Regions from separate parts of the Lysinibacillus pakistanensis genome, predicted to be linked through region 4. Evidence: riboswitches for the same ligand, from Rfam matches in the RefSeq annotation. Region 4 holds a riboswitch; each other region holds the start of a gene.
What was found. Region 4 has a riboswitch for cobalamin ahead of QNH24_RS15725 ((2Fe-2S) ferredoxin domain-containing protein). Riboswitches for the same ligand answer to the same signal wherever they lie in the genome.
Positions count from the first base shown of each region.

Region 1: linked by a shared signal. The riboswitch ahead of cobT (nicotinate-nucleotide--dimethylbenzimidazole phosphoribosyltransferase) and the one ahead of QNH24_RS15725 ((2Fe-2S) ferredoxin domain-containing protein) in region 4 are both predicted to bind cobalamin.
Region 2: linked by a shared signal. The riboswitch ahead of QNH24_RS17560 (DUF4430 domain-containing protein) and the one ahead of QNH24_RS15725 ((2Fe-2S) ferredoxin domain-containing protein) in region 4 are both predicted to bind cobalamin.
Region 3: linked by a shared signal. The riboswitch ahead of QNH24_RS03050 (ABC transporter substrate-binding protein) and the one ahead of QNH24_RS15725 ((2Fe-2S) ferredoxin domain-containing protein) in region 4 are both predicted to bind cobalamin.

Region 1 covers NZ_CP126101.1:1,371,646-1,375,247, forward strand. The annotation lists gene QNH24_RS06400 (DMT family transporter) at 52-912, shown strand; cobalamin riboswitch at 969-1,145, shown strand; gene cobT (nicotinate-nucleotide--dimethylbenzimidazole phosphoribosyltransferase) at 1,235-2,296, shown strand; gene QNH24_RS06410 (trimeric intracellular cation channel family protein) at 2,365-2,970, opposite strand; gene QNH24_RS06415 (methionine gamma-lyase family protein) at 3,227-3,602, shown strand, end outside.
Region 2 covers NZ_CP126101.1:3,532,357-3,535,958, forward strand. The annotation lists gene QNH24_RS17555 (S-layer homology domain-containing protein) at 1-97, opposite strand, end outside; gene QNH24_RS17560 (DUF4430 domain-containing protein) at 177-911, opposite strand; cobalamin riboswitch at 1,085-1,281, opposite strand; gene QNH24_RS17565 (acyltransferase family protein) at 2,051-3,602, opposite strand, start outside.
Region 3 covers NZ_CP126101.1:625,797-629,398, forward strand. The annotation lists gene QNH24_RS03045 (acyl-CoA dehydrogenase family protein) at 1-383, shown strand, start outside; cobalamin riboswitch at 694-878, shown strand; gene QNH24_RS03050 (ABC transporter substrate-binding protein) at 1,081-2,043, shown strand; gene QNH24_RS03055 (FecCD family ABC transporter permease) at 2,040-3,041, shown strand; gene QNH24_RS03060 (adenosylcobinamide amidohydrolase) at 3,038-3,602, shown strand, end outside.
Region 4 covers NZ_CP126101.1:3,167,831-3,171,432, forward strand. The annotation lists gene cobJ (precorrin-3B C(17)-methyltransferase) at 1-1,452, opposite strand, end outside; gene QNH24_RS15725 ((2Fe-2S) ferredoxin domain-containing protein) at 1,457-1,828, opposite strand; cobalamin riboswitch at 1,968-2,150, opposite strand; cobalamin riboswitch at 2,397-2,581, shown strand; gene QNH24_RS15730 (energy-coupling factor ABC transporter permease) at 2,716-3,462, shown strand; gene QNH24_RS15735 (energy-coupling factor ABC transporter substrate-binding protein) at 3,464-3,602, shown strand, end outside.

The DNA.
Region 1 (3,602 bases), 1.8 Mb from region 4:
GATTCTACTGTATAGGCTAAAAACTATATAAGTAGAAAGTAGGAATCAGAAGTGAGCGGAAAATTTGCATTTGTTTTATCCATGATTATCTTTGGGGCTGTCGGTATTTTTGCTAAATATATACACCTGCCATCTAGTGAAATTGCCTTCTGGATGAGTGTTATTGGCTCTAGTTTTTTATTGATAATTTTCATCGTTAAGAAAGAAAAAATAACGAAAGCATCCATTTTGCCTAATATATGGCCATTGCTGCTATCTAGTGTAGCGTTATGTGGGAATTGGATTTTTCTATTTCAAGCATACAAAGAAACAACCATTGCCAATGCAGCGCTTAGCTATTATTTTGCGCCAGTTTTAGTGATTTGTTTATCACCAATTATATTAAAGGAAAAACTGTATCTAAGAAAAATTTTCTATGTATGTGTGGCATTAGTTGGATTATTCTTTATTGTCCATAGCCAAGCTACAGAAGAAAAAGGGCAAGATATCGGCATATTGTATGGGCTTATTGCAGCATGTTTCTATACGTTGGTAACATTTGTAAATAAGTATATTCATGGACTTAAAGAGCCGGCAAACACAATTCTGCAGCTTTCTTTAGCAGCGTTATTTCTAGCACTTTATCTTTATGGAACAACTGGATTTCAAATCATGTATATCGATATAAAATCCATTAGTTTACTAATAGCATTGGGCATTGTCCATGCCGGTATAGGCTTCTATCTTTTCTTTTTGGGAATGAGTCATTTAAAGGGGCAAAGCATAGCCATTTTAAGCTATATTGACCCTCTAACGTCATTGGTAATCTCAACGATGATTATAGGAGAAAAAATGACTATGCTGCAAATAATAGGAGCTATTCTATTGCTTGGCGCGACATTTATTAGTGAAATAGATCAGAAAGAAGTCTAATTTTGCTTTAAAGGTGTCATATTGACAGTAAGATATCTTTACAGTAAATTAAAAGAAATTGCATAATAGCATTGGGTGCCCATTGAGGGAGAATAGGGAATAAAGTGAAAGTCTTTAGCGGTCCCACCACTGTAAAAAGGAGTTTCATAGAGAATGCCACTAGCATGGTGCTGGGAAGGTTCTATGAAATGTTGAAATTGAGCCAGGAGACCTGCCTAATTGCTTCGATTATATAGACGATGGAAAAGTCTGTAGTTTATTTGTCATGAATAAACTGCAGGCTTTTTATATTGTCTCGAAAGATTGAAAGGGGAATAGTTTCATGCAATTATTACAGCACACGATTAAAAAAATTCAAAATGCGGATAGCCGTATGATGGAGAAAGCTAGGGAATATATAGACTCTCTGAGCAAGCCACCTGGAAGCTTGGGGAAATTGGAGAATCTTGCTGTACAGCTTGCTGGTATTACAGGAGAATTATTTCCTAAAATTGAGAGTAAAGCAATTATTGTCTGTGCAGCAGATCACGGTGTTTGTGAGGAAGATGTAACTTCAAATCCACAAAAGGTCACATTTTTACAAACATTGAATTTTCCAAAAGGGCTTACGGGTGTTTGTGCAATCGCCAGCATAACCAATGCTAAAATTATAACGGTCGATGTTGGTGTAAAAGAAGATGTACCGCTTGATGCTGGTGTCATTCTAAAGAAAATTAAATATGGGACAGACAACATGGCAAAGGGTCCAGCTATGTCAAGAGAGGAAGCTATTCAATCCATCGAAGTAGGAATTGAAGTTGCAACGAACGAAATAAGAAACGGAGCAGATGTTCTTGGAACTGGTGAAATGGGTATTGGGAATACAACACCAAGTGCGGCTATCCTATCCGTGCTTCATGCCTGTCATCCAAATATAGTAACAGGACTAGGTGCAGGTGTTGGAGCTGGGGGAATTACGCATAAGGTGGAGGTTATTCAACATGCTATTGCACTAAACAAGCCTAATCGCCACGATGCTATTGATATTCTTGCAAAAGTTGGTGGCTTAGAAATAGGTGCTATGGCTGGAATTGTACTTGCGGCTGCTGCAAATCGCAAACCTGTTGTAATTGATGGCTTTATTTCTACGGTTGCTGCTCTCATTGCCTTTGAGCTTGAGCCAAAAGTAAAGGACTACATCATTCCTTCCCATGCCTCAGAAGAACCAGGGGCTAAAATAGCAGCCAAGTTGCTAGGGGTAGAACCAATGCTACATATGAATATGCGTTTAGGAGAAGGCTCTGGTGCAGCTTTAGCCTTTCCAATTTTAGATGCAGCATGCTCAATGATGAAAAATATGGCAACACTTGAGGAATCTGTAGTGCTAGTAGAATCGAAAGAATAGATCGTAACAAAAAGTATAACAAGCCCATATATTCGAACTATGTGGGCTTGTTACTATTTATAAAATGGCTATGCCCGATTGAGCTTTCGTAAAGGCAAACGCCATTTCTTCATATAGGAAAAAATTCTTAGCACTGTTATTATACCAAATAATCCATATAAAAAGAGGTCGCCTGTCAATACTTCTAGACCAATCATGAGTCCTGCAAGAGCTGCCCAAACCCCGTAAATTTCATCACGTAATACGAGAGGCTTGCGTCTTGCTAATAGATCTCGAACTATGCCGCCTCCTGAACCAGTTAAGACAGCAGCTACAATAACTGCACTAATAGGCATGTCGAGCTTTACAGCATAGAGGGCACCTTGAATAGCAAATGCCGATAAGCCAATGGCATCCGTAAAGTTTCCCCAGCGATGCCAATGCTGAATTAGATGATGTGGAAAAATAAAAAATATAGTAATCGCCGCAAGTGCAATTTGGAACATCATATCCTGTCCCCATAATGTTGTAACAGGCAGGCCAATAAGTAAGTTACGAATTGCTCCACCACCAAAGGCAGTGACAATACCGAGTATATAAACACCGAATAAATCGTATTCTTCCTCCATGGCGATAATTGCCCCAGAAATAGCAAAGGCAATTGTTCCGATAATACTGAAAACCTCCCAAGCCATCCCTTTCACCCCTTCTGAAAAATAATGTACTTTCTCATTAAAGTTAAAAAATTCTATTAAATGTAAGAGAATCTATGAAATTTCAAAAATAATGAAAGAAGTCCGCACATTAGCTTAGCGCAAATTGCGAGTAGAAACAATAGGCAAGTTTTGCAGACACATCTACAAATTGTTAAGATGAGATAGGAGAAAGTGAAAACTTCAATTTGTGGGTGTAGGTGCCCGCAATTGAACAAATGTGAATGGAGAAGAATGCATGACTTTTACAACGAATTTAACAGAAGAAACGTTAGCATTAGCTACCAAAATAGAGGAAAAGGTTCGCCCGTTTCAAAGGAAGGTAGACGAGATGGCGTTCTTTAATCAACAAAAGGTGCTTGCAGCTTTTAGGAAGCATCAAGTGAGTGACTATCATTTACACCCTTCTAATGGATATGGTTATGATGATGAGGGACGTGACAATTTAGAGCGTGTTTATGCAGAGGTTTTCGGAGCGGAGGCTGCCATTGTACGTCCGCAGATTATTTCGGGGACACATGCCATTACGCTTAGTCTATTCGGCGTGCTGCGACCGGGTGATGAATTGCTGTATATTTCAGGTCAACCATATGATACATTACAATCCATAGTAG
Region 2 (3,602 bases), 360 kb from region 4:
CAAAATGCTGTGCCTTAATTGCAGTGACTGGAGAAAATAGCGATACGATTAAAATAAAAATAACTGCTATATGTAGCTGCTTTTTCCATATAGTCATATAAACACTCACTTCCTTTATAAATAATTAAATACTGACAAGCTGAATTAATTCATCTTGTCAGTATCCATTTATCTAGCTATTGTACTTTTACTTCAAGTGGCTCACTTGCTGAACTACCGAATAAAGCATTGGCAGAGGCTGTAATGGTAATAGTACCTGCTTGTGCTTGACCTGCAAATGTAATAACAGCTTGTTGGTTTGCATTCATAGTAACTGACTGAGCTGTTAATGTTGTTGTCCCTGTGTTAATTGTCCAGTTTGCTAAATTAGAGCCGTTTGGTGTCGTAAATAAATCACCAGTTAAATTTACCGTAACGGATGGATTGTTATCATTTACTGCAATTACACTTGCTGTTTCTAATTTAGACCATGTAGTGTAATAAATATGAACGACATCATCAGCCTGTAATTGATACTCAGCTAATCCAAAATTGGGGCTATATCCATTTACAGTGTAGACCCAGCCATCCCAACCATTTAAACTGCCTGCCGCAAGTCCATCAATTGATTGAAGATATGGACCATATTGAGTAGAAACTACTACATAAGGAATACCCTCGGCATCTAATACTTGCTCTACAAGCTCTAGCGCAGTTGTCCCTTCTTGAACATTTACTGTTGTTCCTTCTAAAATTTCATGGCATGAACCAGTACCGCATAAACCTTTTACTGATAACTGAACATCAAAATCTGCTGATTGTGCTTCTTGACTTACAGGCTGTAATACTGCTGCACTGGCTGATGGTGTTACGAGCGAAAATGCTAAAAGTAGGACTAACGCTAAATGCCACCATTTTTTGAAACGAACCATTTGTAAAACCTCCTATTTTTATTATTTCGTGAATGTTTTTGCAATTAACTCGAAAATAAAAAGATGCTTCTCCAAAATGGGGAAGCATCTAATGGAAAACAGAAAAAAGGCGCAAAAACGTAGTTTGCCTGTCCGTCTATTTGCCGTAAGTTCTCCTAGCTTCCGAAGAGAGTTAATACGATGGAATAAAGGCAGGTCTCCTGGCTCGTGTATCCTATTCAGAACCTTCCCATCTACTGAAGGCATTTTTCCTTGTTCGACAGTGGTATTTTCTGTAGTCATCTACACTTACAGTTGCGGAAACAGCTTCGGCTTTAAACCGAATTCCCTATTAAGCTCTTAAAAGAGCACCTTTATACTGCAATTGTTATTCACTTAATGTTAAGTCTAGCATATATTTCTATTTTTCGAAATAGTTTAACAAAAAGAATTATGCTTTATAGAAGTAGTAAGCTTTAAAAGAGGAAGTAAACATCTAGTATCAATATTACTATTCCTATTAAAAAGCAATATGATAATATAAATAGATAGATAATATAAATCGTATAATAGAGAGTGAGCGGGCAAAAAGGGTTTACCCATTTAAATATTAAGCAAAACAAAAAGCTGCACAGTTAATGGCAGCTTTTTGTTTCATCTGTTTTCAGCAACGTATACGGTGATTGTGATAAATAATAAACGGTGAGTCCCGTATATAGCTGTGTCTTTCACTTAATCTATCCATCTTAGCTTTATAAATTTTTTCTTTTGTATTCTTAGTACTCTGCAGCAATTGCTTGATAGGCTGAAGTATAGAAGTCTTCAGGCTTTTTGCTGTTTGTTTCTTTTTATAAGGTTTGCTACCGTACTTGAATCGTTGTCATTGCAGACGCTTTAATCGTCTGATGCTGTGGGGGGGCTTTTGGTTCAATCAGTAATGTTGAGTAGTATGCATCAGCAATGGTGATTAAGTAAATGACAAAAAGTAATTGTTTTGTTCAATAGTTCAAAAATGTTTTTCTCCTTTTTAAGTGCAATTCATTAAAAATGTATAATAGTAATACGAGCAACCATTAGAAAGGTTTCAACCATACTTAAATATTTGAAAAAAAGTTATCTCACTTAAAATGTTTGCAGGCTATTTATGGTTTTTAAACGAATCAATTGGTCTCGTCTATAGCTTGTTGAATTAGATTTGTTAAAGAAGCAATCCCCTTTTGCTCTAAATGTACGCCGTCTGGAGCGAAAAACTCAGGATGGTTAATTGCAGTTGCATGCCAATCAATTAAAGTAATGTTTTCATATTCCTGTGCTTTCTGTTGTAATGCTTGATTTACTTTCCCCTCCCAAGAACGTGGTACACGCGTATTTACTAAATAAATATCAGCATTGGAAAAAGCCTTTAAAAGGGTATCTATTTGTGTATTGGTAAAATACCCGTTTGTTCCAAGCTGAATGATGACTGCTTTATCTGGTTGATTAAAGCTTGCATAATTAGGAGCTAATTTAACCGCTTGTGAAACTTGGCGACCAATCTTTGCATCTATGGTAATGCTAGGGTAGATATTATGTAAGCTCGAAGCAATATCTATCATTACAGAATCGCCAATGGCTAATATTCCATTATACGATTCATGAACAGGATGAACTTCTGTCTCATTTTCCCCCTGATGAGGCTCAACCGCATTTTGATCCGAATTTGAATCAACACCCTCTTCTTCATCACTTAATGAACCTGGCTGAGATGTTTCCTGCTCCTTTTCAGAATCACGATGGGTTGAATGCTGCTCTGTTCCACCATCTATTTTAATAGTCGTTGGCCGTGATTCAATAGATTCTATTTTTTCTTCGCCCACAACCCCTGTCATTCCTGTAAAAAATACTAGGAGGAAAAGTGGAATGAGCGTGGTTGAAATTTTCCTAGCAAGCGTGAAACTTCCCCATTTGTGTTTATTGAATACAAAGTACTGTCTAAAATAACAGCGGAACCCATCCTTACGAATCGGCATTTCGATAAAACGATAGGATAGTTCTGCAATTGTAAAGATAATCAGCAGTTGTAAAGTAACTCGCCAATAGGCTGGATTACCAATTTCTCGTACTGGAGTACCTAGCACAATAATCGGATAATGCCATAGATAAATCCCGTACGATCTTGACCCAATCCAACGCAAAGGCTTCCAAGAAAGTAATTTTCCCAAAATGCTAACTGGGTGACAGACGCAACCAATTAAGATAGCTGCATTTAAGCAAAATACGAACATCCCTCCTCTATATAGGAAAGATTGATATTCATTCACAAACAAAATACTGACAATGAAAACACTAAAAGCTACTAAGCTTACACTATTTAGTTGGTAGACATGATTCGTAGAGATTTTTTGTGATGAAAGTCTTTTCATCGGCCAGATAAGAGCTAACCAGCAACCTATTAGCAATTCAAAGGAACGCGTATCTGTTCCATAGTATACACGACTGGGATCAGCGCCTGGTTGATATAGTATAGCCATTAGCATTGCAGAACCGAGTGCTCCCAAAAAAACGAAAATGGCGAGCTTATTTTTCTTTTTGGCAATAAGAAGCCCTAGCATTAAAAGGATTGGCCATAATAAATAAAATTGTTCCTCAATGGCTAACGACCATAAATTCTTCAATGGTGAAGGGGAACCAAAACTATCAAAATAGGAGAGTTTGTGAAAAATAAACCACCAA
Region 3 (3,602 bases), 2.5 Mb from region 4:
GAACTGCCAATATACTGGCATTAGAGCTGATTCGTTTAGTAGATAAGTTCCAAGCTCATAAGTTGTTTGTACGTATTATGGAGGAACGCTTAGCTAAGGTAGCTAACAGCACCCTAAGCCAATTAGTAGTGGAACAATTAGTGCAATTGAAATCGACATTGCATACGTTTAGCTCTTTGGATGAAGCAACGAAAACTTTAGAGGCAAAAGCGGTAGCAGAAAAAATGGCGCATATGTATGAAAGTGTTGTAGCTGTGGAATGGGCTCACAGAGTCGGTGGTAAATATGAAAAGCTGGCAGATATTTATTTAGAGCATACATGGGCATTAAGAGAACTAGGGGCGCCGATGAAAACAGTTCAGTATTTTGCAGATATCCTTTAACTTCTTTCAGCAGAAGTTTCCCACCTCTATAGGTGGTGAGATGAATCCGAATTTAAGCTACTTTTCAGAGGATGTCCAAACACCCGCTGAAATAGAGGAACTCAGGCTAAGATCTTCACATCCTGTGAAAACGCCTGAGTGACCAACATCGTGTTGGCCCAAAGCCTCTGGCGGATGTCACGGAATCGAAAAGGAGTTCTTTGTGTAAGCACAAAGCCGATTCCGAACGCAATTATGCCGAGGCATAATTGATTAAAGGAGAAGTCGTCTAGATGGTAGGCGACTTTTTTTGTTTTCATGTATAATAAAATCAACTGAATATTATAAAGGTTCTTTACTTATGTAAAGTGAAAAGGGAAATCGGTGATATTCCGATGCGGTCCCGCCACTGTATGTGCTAGTTTTTTCAATGTACGCCACTGAAAGTTTTTCGGGAAGGCTTGAAAAAATGTATGGAGCACGAGCCAGGAGACCTGCCTTTATAGAGACACGTTACAACCTACGAGGATAGGGTGGAGGATTTTGCGTATTTTTGTGCATTATTACCCCTCACTTTGGATGAGGGGTATTTGTTTTGTATGGAAGATGTCGATAAATTTGAAAAAATGGGCGATAAACTTATAAATTTCGTCGATTACTAATCTATCAGCAAAATAATTCGTAAAAATTTACGCACTTATATACTAGGAGGATTCATATGATGAAATTTTGGAAATTAGGACTTTCCGCATTTTTAGCAATTGGCTTACTTGCTGCCTGTGGAGAAGGAGCGAAAAATGAAAAGCCGGCATCTTCTGAGCAGCAAGAAACTACACAAGTAGACAAAGCAACATTCCCAATGACGATAACAGATGCTGTTGGCAAGGAAATTACGCTGGAGTCACCTCCTGAAAAAATAGTTTCTCTTATTCCAAGTAATACAGAGATTTTATTTGCTCTTGGCTTAAACAATGAAATTGTGGGTGTTACCGATAATGATGATTATCCTGCAGAGGCAACTGAAAAACAAAAAGTTGGTGGCATGGAATATAATATTGAGCAAATTATTGCTTTAAAACCAGATATCGTGTTTGCTCATAATTCGAGTATGACATTTTCTGCAGGGGCCATTGAACAGCTTGAATCTGCCGGTTTAAAGGTTTTTGTGGTAACAAATGCAAAGGACTTTAATGAAATTTACACAACAATTGAACAGCTAGGTCGTGCAACTGGGAAATTACCTGAGGCCGAGAAAATAATTAAAGATATGAAGACAAAAGTAGAAGAGGTTCTAGCAAAAATTAAGGATGTGAAGCCAAAGAAAGTCTTTGTAGAAACATCTGATGAGCCACATATATTTACAGCTGGTAAAGATACATTTATGAATGAAATGTTAAATATGATTCATGCTGAAAATGTTGCAGCAGATACAGCAGATTGGTATGAAATCAGTTCCGAACAAATTATTGCAAAAAATCCAGATGTCATCGTGGTGACATATCATTATGTACCTGATATTTTAACAAAGCTACCACAGCGTGCTGGCTTTGACACAATTAATGCAGTAAAAAATAAAGCCATTGTTCAGGTAGATGAGAATACAACAAGTCGTCAAGGACCACGTTTAGGTGAGGGTCTTGAAGAGTTAGCGAAAGCCATCTACCCAGAGGCGTTTAAGTGAGTAAAATAGTCACAGCCTATGTAACAGCCATTACGCTCCTTATCATTAGCATCTGGTGTGGCGCTGCTATAGGCTCTGTTCATATTCCGCTAGAAGTATTGTGGAATAAAGCAGCTGATGAAACGGCTGCCAATATTTTTTGGAAAATTCGTCTGCCGCGAGTTTTCCTAGCAGGGCTTGTAGGAGCTTCACTAGCCATTGCAGGAGCTGCTTTTCAGGGCTTGCTAAAAAATCCTTTAGCAGATCCATATACTTTAGGTGTTTCTTCTGGTGCATCAGTTGGAGCAGTAATGACGATATTCTTTGGTCTTTCAATTCCAGTAGTTGGTCTTTATGCATTGCCAACCTTCAGTATGCTTGGGGCAGTATTAACAATGGTTGCAGTCATGAGCTTTGCAAGAGTAGTAGATCGTTCACTGAAAATGGAAACGTTAATTTTAACAGGAGTCATCTTTAGTTCATTTTTAGGCTCACTTATTTCTCTAATGATTGCCCTATCAGGCGAGGAGCTGCGGCAAGTGATGGGGTGGCTACTTGGTTCTGTATCAATGCGGGGCTGGCCTTTTGTGCAAATGATTATCCCATTTGTTGTTGTAGGTTCATTGATGCTGTGGACACAAAGAAGGGAATTAAATGTGCTGTTATATGGGGAGGAACGTGCAAAGCACTTAGGTGTTAATGTGAAACGAAGTAAGTATTTAATTTTAGTAGGTGGATCCATGCTGACAGGAGCAGCAGTAGCTGTTTCGGGAACAATTGGATTCGTTGGATTAGTCGTACCGCATATGACAAGGATGATTTGGGGCTCAGACCACCGTCATTTATTACCATTGTCCTTTTTAAATGGTGCGACATTGCTTATTATTTGTGATTTAATCGCACGAACAATTATTATGCCGAGGGAGCTACCGATTGGTGTTATTACTGCATTTATTGGGGCACCTGTCTTTTCCTATATTTTTTATAAGCAGCGCAGAAGTAAGGGGGTACGGGCATGATCGTTGTTGAACATCTATCAGGTGGCTATGATGGCGTACCAATCGTCAAAGATATTAGTTTTTCAGTGGAAAAGGGGAAAATATTAGGGATATTAGGTCCAAATGGTAGCGGAAAATCCACACTATTAAAAGTGATTAGTGGCATTTTACCAGCAACAGCAGGAACTATAAAAGTAGATGGCAAAAATATTAGTTCTTACAATGCTCGTGCTTTGGCAAAAAAAATGGCCGTTCTTCCACAATTACATGCGAATTCCTTTTCAAACAGTGTGCGAGACGCAGTGTCACTTGGACGCTATCCACATCAATCGGGTTTTTTTTCCAGTTGGTCAGACTTTGATGAACAAGCAGTCCAACACGCTATGGCCCAAACAGGTGTGACACGCTACGAGGGGACACCAATGGAATTCTTATCGGGTGGTGAGCAGCAACGAGTTTTTGTTGCCCAGGCTTTAGCGCAGACAGCAGAAATATTATTGCTGGATGAACCGACCAATCATTTAGATATTGCACATCAACGGCAAATTTTAGATATGGTGCGGAAAGAAGCAGTAGAATGCG
Region 4 (3,602 bases):
TGGCTTTGCCCCAATAAAAACATCGAACTTACTTTTACGATAAACAATACCAATATCATCAAATACTGCTCGATAGCATGCCATACCACAGCCATTAAAGCCAATATTCAACGTTTTCGGTAAAGACATTCCGCCAAGCTGCTTCTGAATCTCCTCGGCATATGGAATCGAATCAGCCTTTTCCCCATAACAGAAGTCACAAGCCTTTAATGATAGTACATCCCCAATCGGAGCCAGTAAGAATCCAACCTCAAGTAGCTTTGCTGTAATTTTTTCTGGCTCCGTTGTTGGAATTTTTAAATGGATTTGATGGTCTGGCGTGTATTCCATCGTTCCATCCTTCCCGACAACCTCTGCTAGCGTCATCATCTGTTTCGGGGTAAAAAATTTATTGGCTACTCCTGGGCTCACAGCTAACTCAAAGATAGATTCGATTTTTTGTTGCACAAGCTTGGGCGTTGCCTTTACCTCACTTGTTCCGTTGACCATCGCTAAGGCTGCTGTCGCCATCTCAAGTGAAGTTTTTTTTTGCTTTGGATTAGGAGAAATGGCTAAACTGGGCTCGATACGATTAGCGTTGGGATCTGCCGCAAAGTCATTGCGTGCCTCTCCTGTTTCTTGATTCATTGCCCATGGTTCATTTTCTTCCCTTAAACGTTGGTGTGGACGTAATGGCTGCTTCTCCTCACCAAGTGTGTATTTGCGCTGATAGCCACGTGGTGTAATCATTTTATTATCATAGAAAAATGTTGATGAATTCCCGATAATAACCGTTGTCAGCATCCCAATATCATGCTCTAGCATTTCTGCTAAAGTTGTCATGGTAACCTCCTGACGGTCACGATAAGCGCTTTTAACAAGTCCCACTGGTGTATCAGGTGAACGATATTCTAATAAAATGCGTTGGGCCTCCACAATTTGTCTTGTCCGTCGACCACTTTTTGGGTTATACAGTGCAATCACAAAATCCGCCATCGCTGCTGCTTCCACTCGCTTCGCAATTAAATTCCATGGTGTTAGGTGGTCACTTAAACTAATCGTACAAGCATCATGCATAATTGGTGCACCTAGTAAGCTTGCACATGAGTTGATAGCAGAAATACCTGGAACAATTTCTACCTCTACACCGGTTGCCTCCGTCCAACCAAGCTCGATTAATACCTCATACACTAACCCTGCCATTCCATATACACCAGAATCACCGCTGGAAATAACGGAAACAATATTCCCTGCCTCTGCTTGGCGTACCGCTTCCTGCGCACGAGATACTTCCTCCGTCATACCCGTACTAACAATGGATTTTGCACTAACTAAGTCCTGAATTAGCTCTACATATGTTTTATAGCCTATGATCATATCACTCTGTTGTAATGCCTCCACAGCCCGATGCGTAATATGATTAAAATCACCAGGCCCAAAGCCAACTACGAAAATCTTCCCTTTTTGCGCCATTTTGTTACCCCTCTTTCACCTTTTCGATGCCTTTAATGGCTGTTGTTTGTGCTGTCCGCTGTAATGTGCCCTCACGAAGCGTAAAAACATGTTCATGGTGCAGTGACTCATGATGTAAATCCTGCACAAGTGCCCTCGCATGTTCAGTTGTTGGCACACGGTACCAATTCCCTTGCGGATAAGCAATGACAACACATGCATCCTTACATCTGCCATTACAACGTGTCCGGGTTGTATGTATTTTTTTATCAAGTGCCTGCACCTGTATCTCATCACGAATGGCTTGCGTAATTTCCTCTGCTTCTTTTTTCATACAGCTACTGCCATTACAAATAAAAAGATGTGTCTGCATCCCCTCTAAATTCCAAGTAGTCATCGTTGTTCTCCCCTCAATACGTTTAGGAACAAGAAAAACCTTTACTCTAATCGAAGAGTAAAGGTTTTGTAGAAGCCAAATAAAGTCGAATAAATTACAGGTATTCGCCTTTGCTTCAACTTCTCCCTCCGAAAAGTTTGCATGCATCATTCCATAAGCAGGTTTCCTGACTTAAGCTTCCATTTACTTTCGCGCCTTCCCAAGTTTGCACTAGTGGCATTTGCGATTTCATCAGCTATTACAGTAGCGGGGGCTGTATTGGACTTTCACCAATTTCCCTATTATCTTGAAAATATTCAAGCACTTATGTATGTTTTTATATCAAATTTGTATGTTTAACATGAATTTAAAACTGTCTCTATCATATCTTAAAATTTTAAAATTACAATATTTCTCTCTAAAATTGTGACATTTTCATTAAAATTTCATCAAAAAATTCGTAGAAAAAAGAAAAATTTCTCTTTTATTTTATCAGAATTTTCTAGATTGTACCTCAATTTTAAAAATTTTTTCTAAAAAAAGATAGCACCATGATGGAAAATTATGTTACACTTTGTCGTGAAATCTCACAACTTCATCTTTTTTCGGTGCGAAGTGCTTATCATTTCGCTTAAAAGGGAAGCCGGTTCAAGTCCGGCGCGGTCCCGCCACTGTACTAGGGAGTTTTATAGAGAATGTCACTGTCCAACGGATGGGAAGGCCTATAAAATGAGGAACTAAAGCCAGGAGACCTGCCGAAAAGAATGTGAACGTTTCAACCTACGAGGATAGGTGTGCGGCTTAGTAGAATCGAATTCTATTTGTTTTAGCTATGCACTTTTCCCATGGAGAAGTGTTTTTTATTTTTCGCACGCTAATTCAAAAACTATATGTAAGGAGGAGAAGTTTTGAAATTCTCAGGCTGGAAGCTTAGTTATTTCTTATTGGCATTTTTATTTGTGCCAAATCGTGCATTCGCCATGCATATAATGGAGGGCTTTTTACCAATTGAGTGGGCCATTTTCTGGTGGGTTGTATCTATTCCATTTATTATTTTAGGATTACGTTCAATTCGTAAAACGATCGATGCAAACCCTGAAACAAAAATGATTTTAGGACTATCAGGTGCCTTTGCCTTCGTCTTATCAGCATTAAAAATTCCTTCAGTAACTGGAAGCTGCTCGCATCCAACAGGAGTTGGACTCGGTACAGTTCTTTTTGGTCCATTAGCAATGAGTGTAATCGGAACAATTGTATTATTATTCCAAGCTTTACTTTTAGCGCATGGAGGGCTTACAACTTTAGGAGCAAATGCCTTTTCTATGGCAGTAGTTGGTCCAATTATTGCTTATTATGTATTTAAAGGCTCGCAAAAAATGGGTCTTTCATTTTCTTTAGCTGTGTTTTTAGCTGCTATGCTTGGTGACTTAGGTACATATATTGTCACTTCTGTTCAATTAGCTCTTGCTTTCCCTTCTGAGGTTGGTGGCTTTATGGCGTCATTCACAAAATTTGCAGGTATTTTTGCATTAACACAAATCCCTCTTGCTGTTAGTGAAGGGATTTTAACCGTAGTCGTGATGAACTTCTTGAAAAAATACAATGTGAGCGAATTAAAAGCATTACATGTTTTTTCAACAAAGGAGGCACATTAGAATGAAAAAAAACTTATTACTGCTAGCTATCGTTGTGTTATTAGCAATTATCCCTCTATTCATTCAAAAGGGTGCAGAATTCGAAGGAGCAGATGGTGAAGCAGAGGCAGCAATCGGTGAAATAAATGCTGACTACGAAC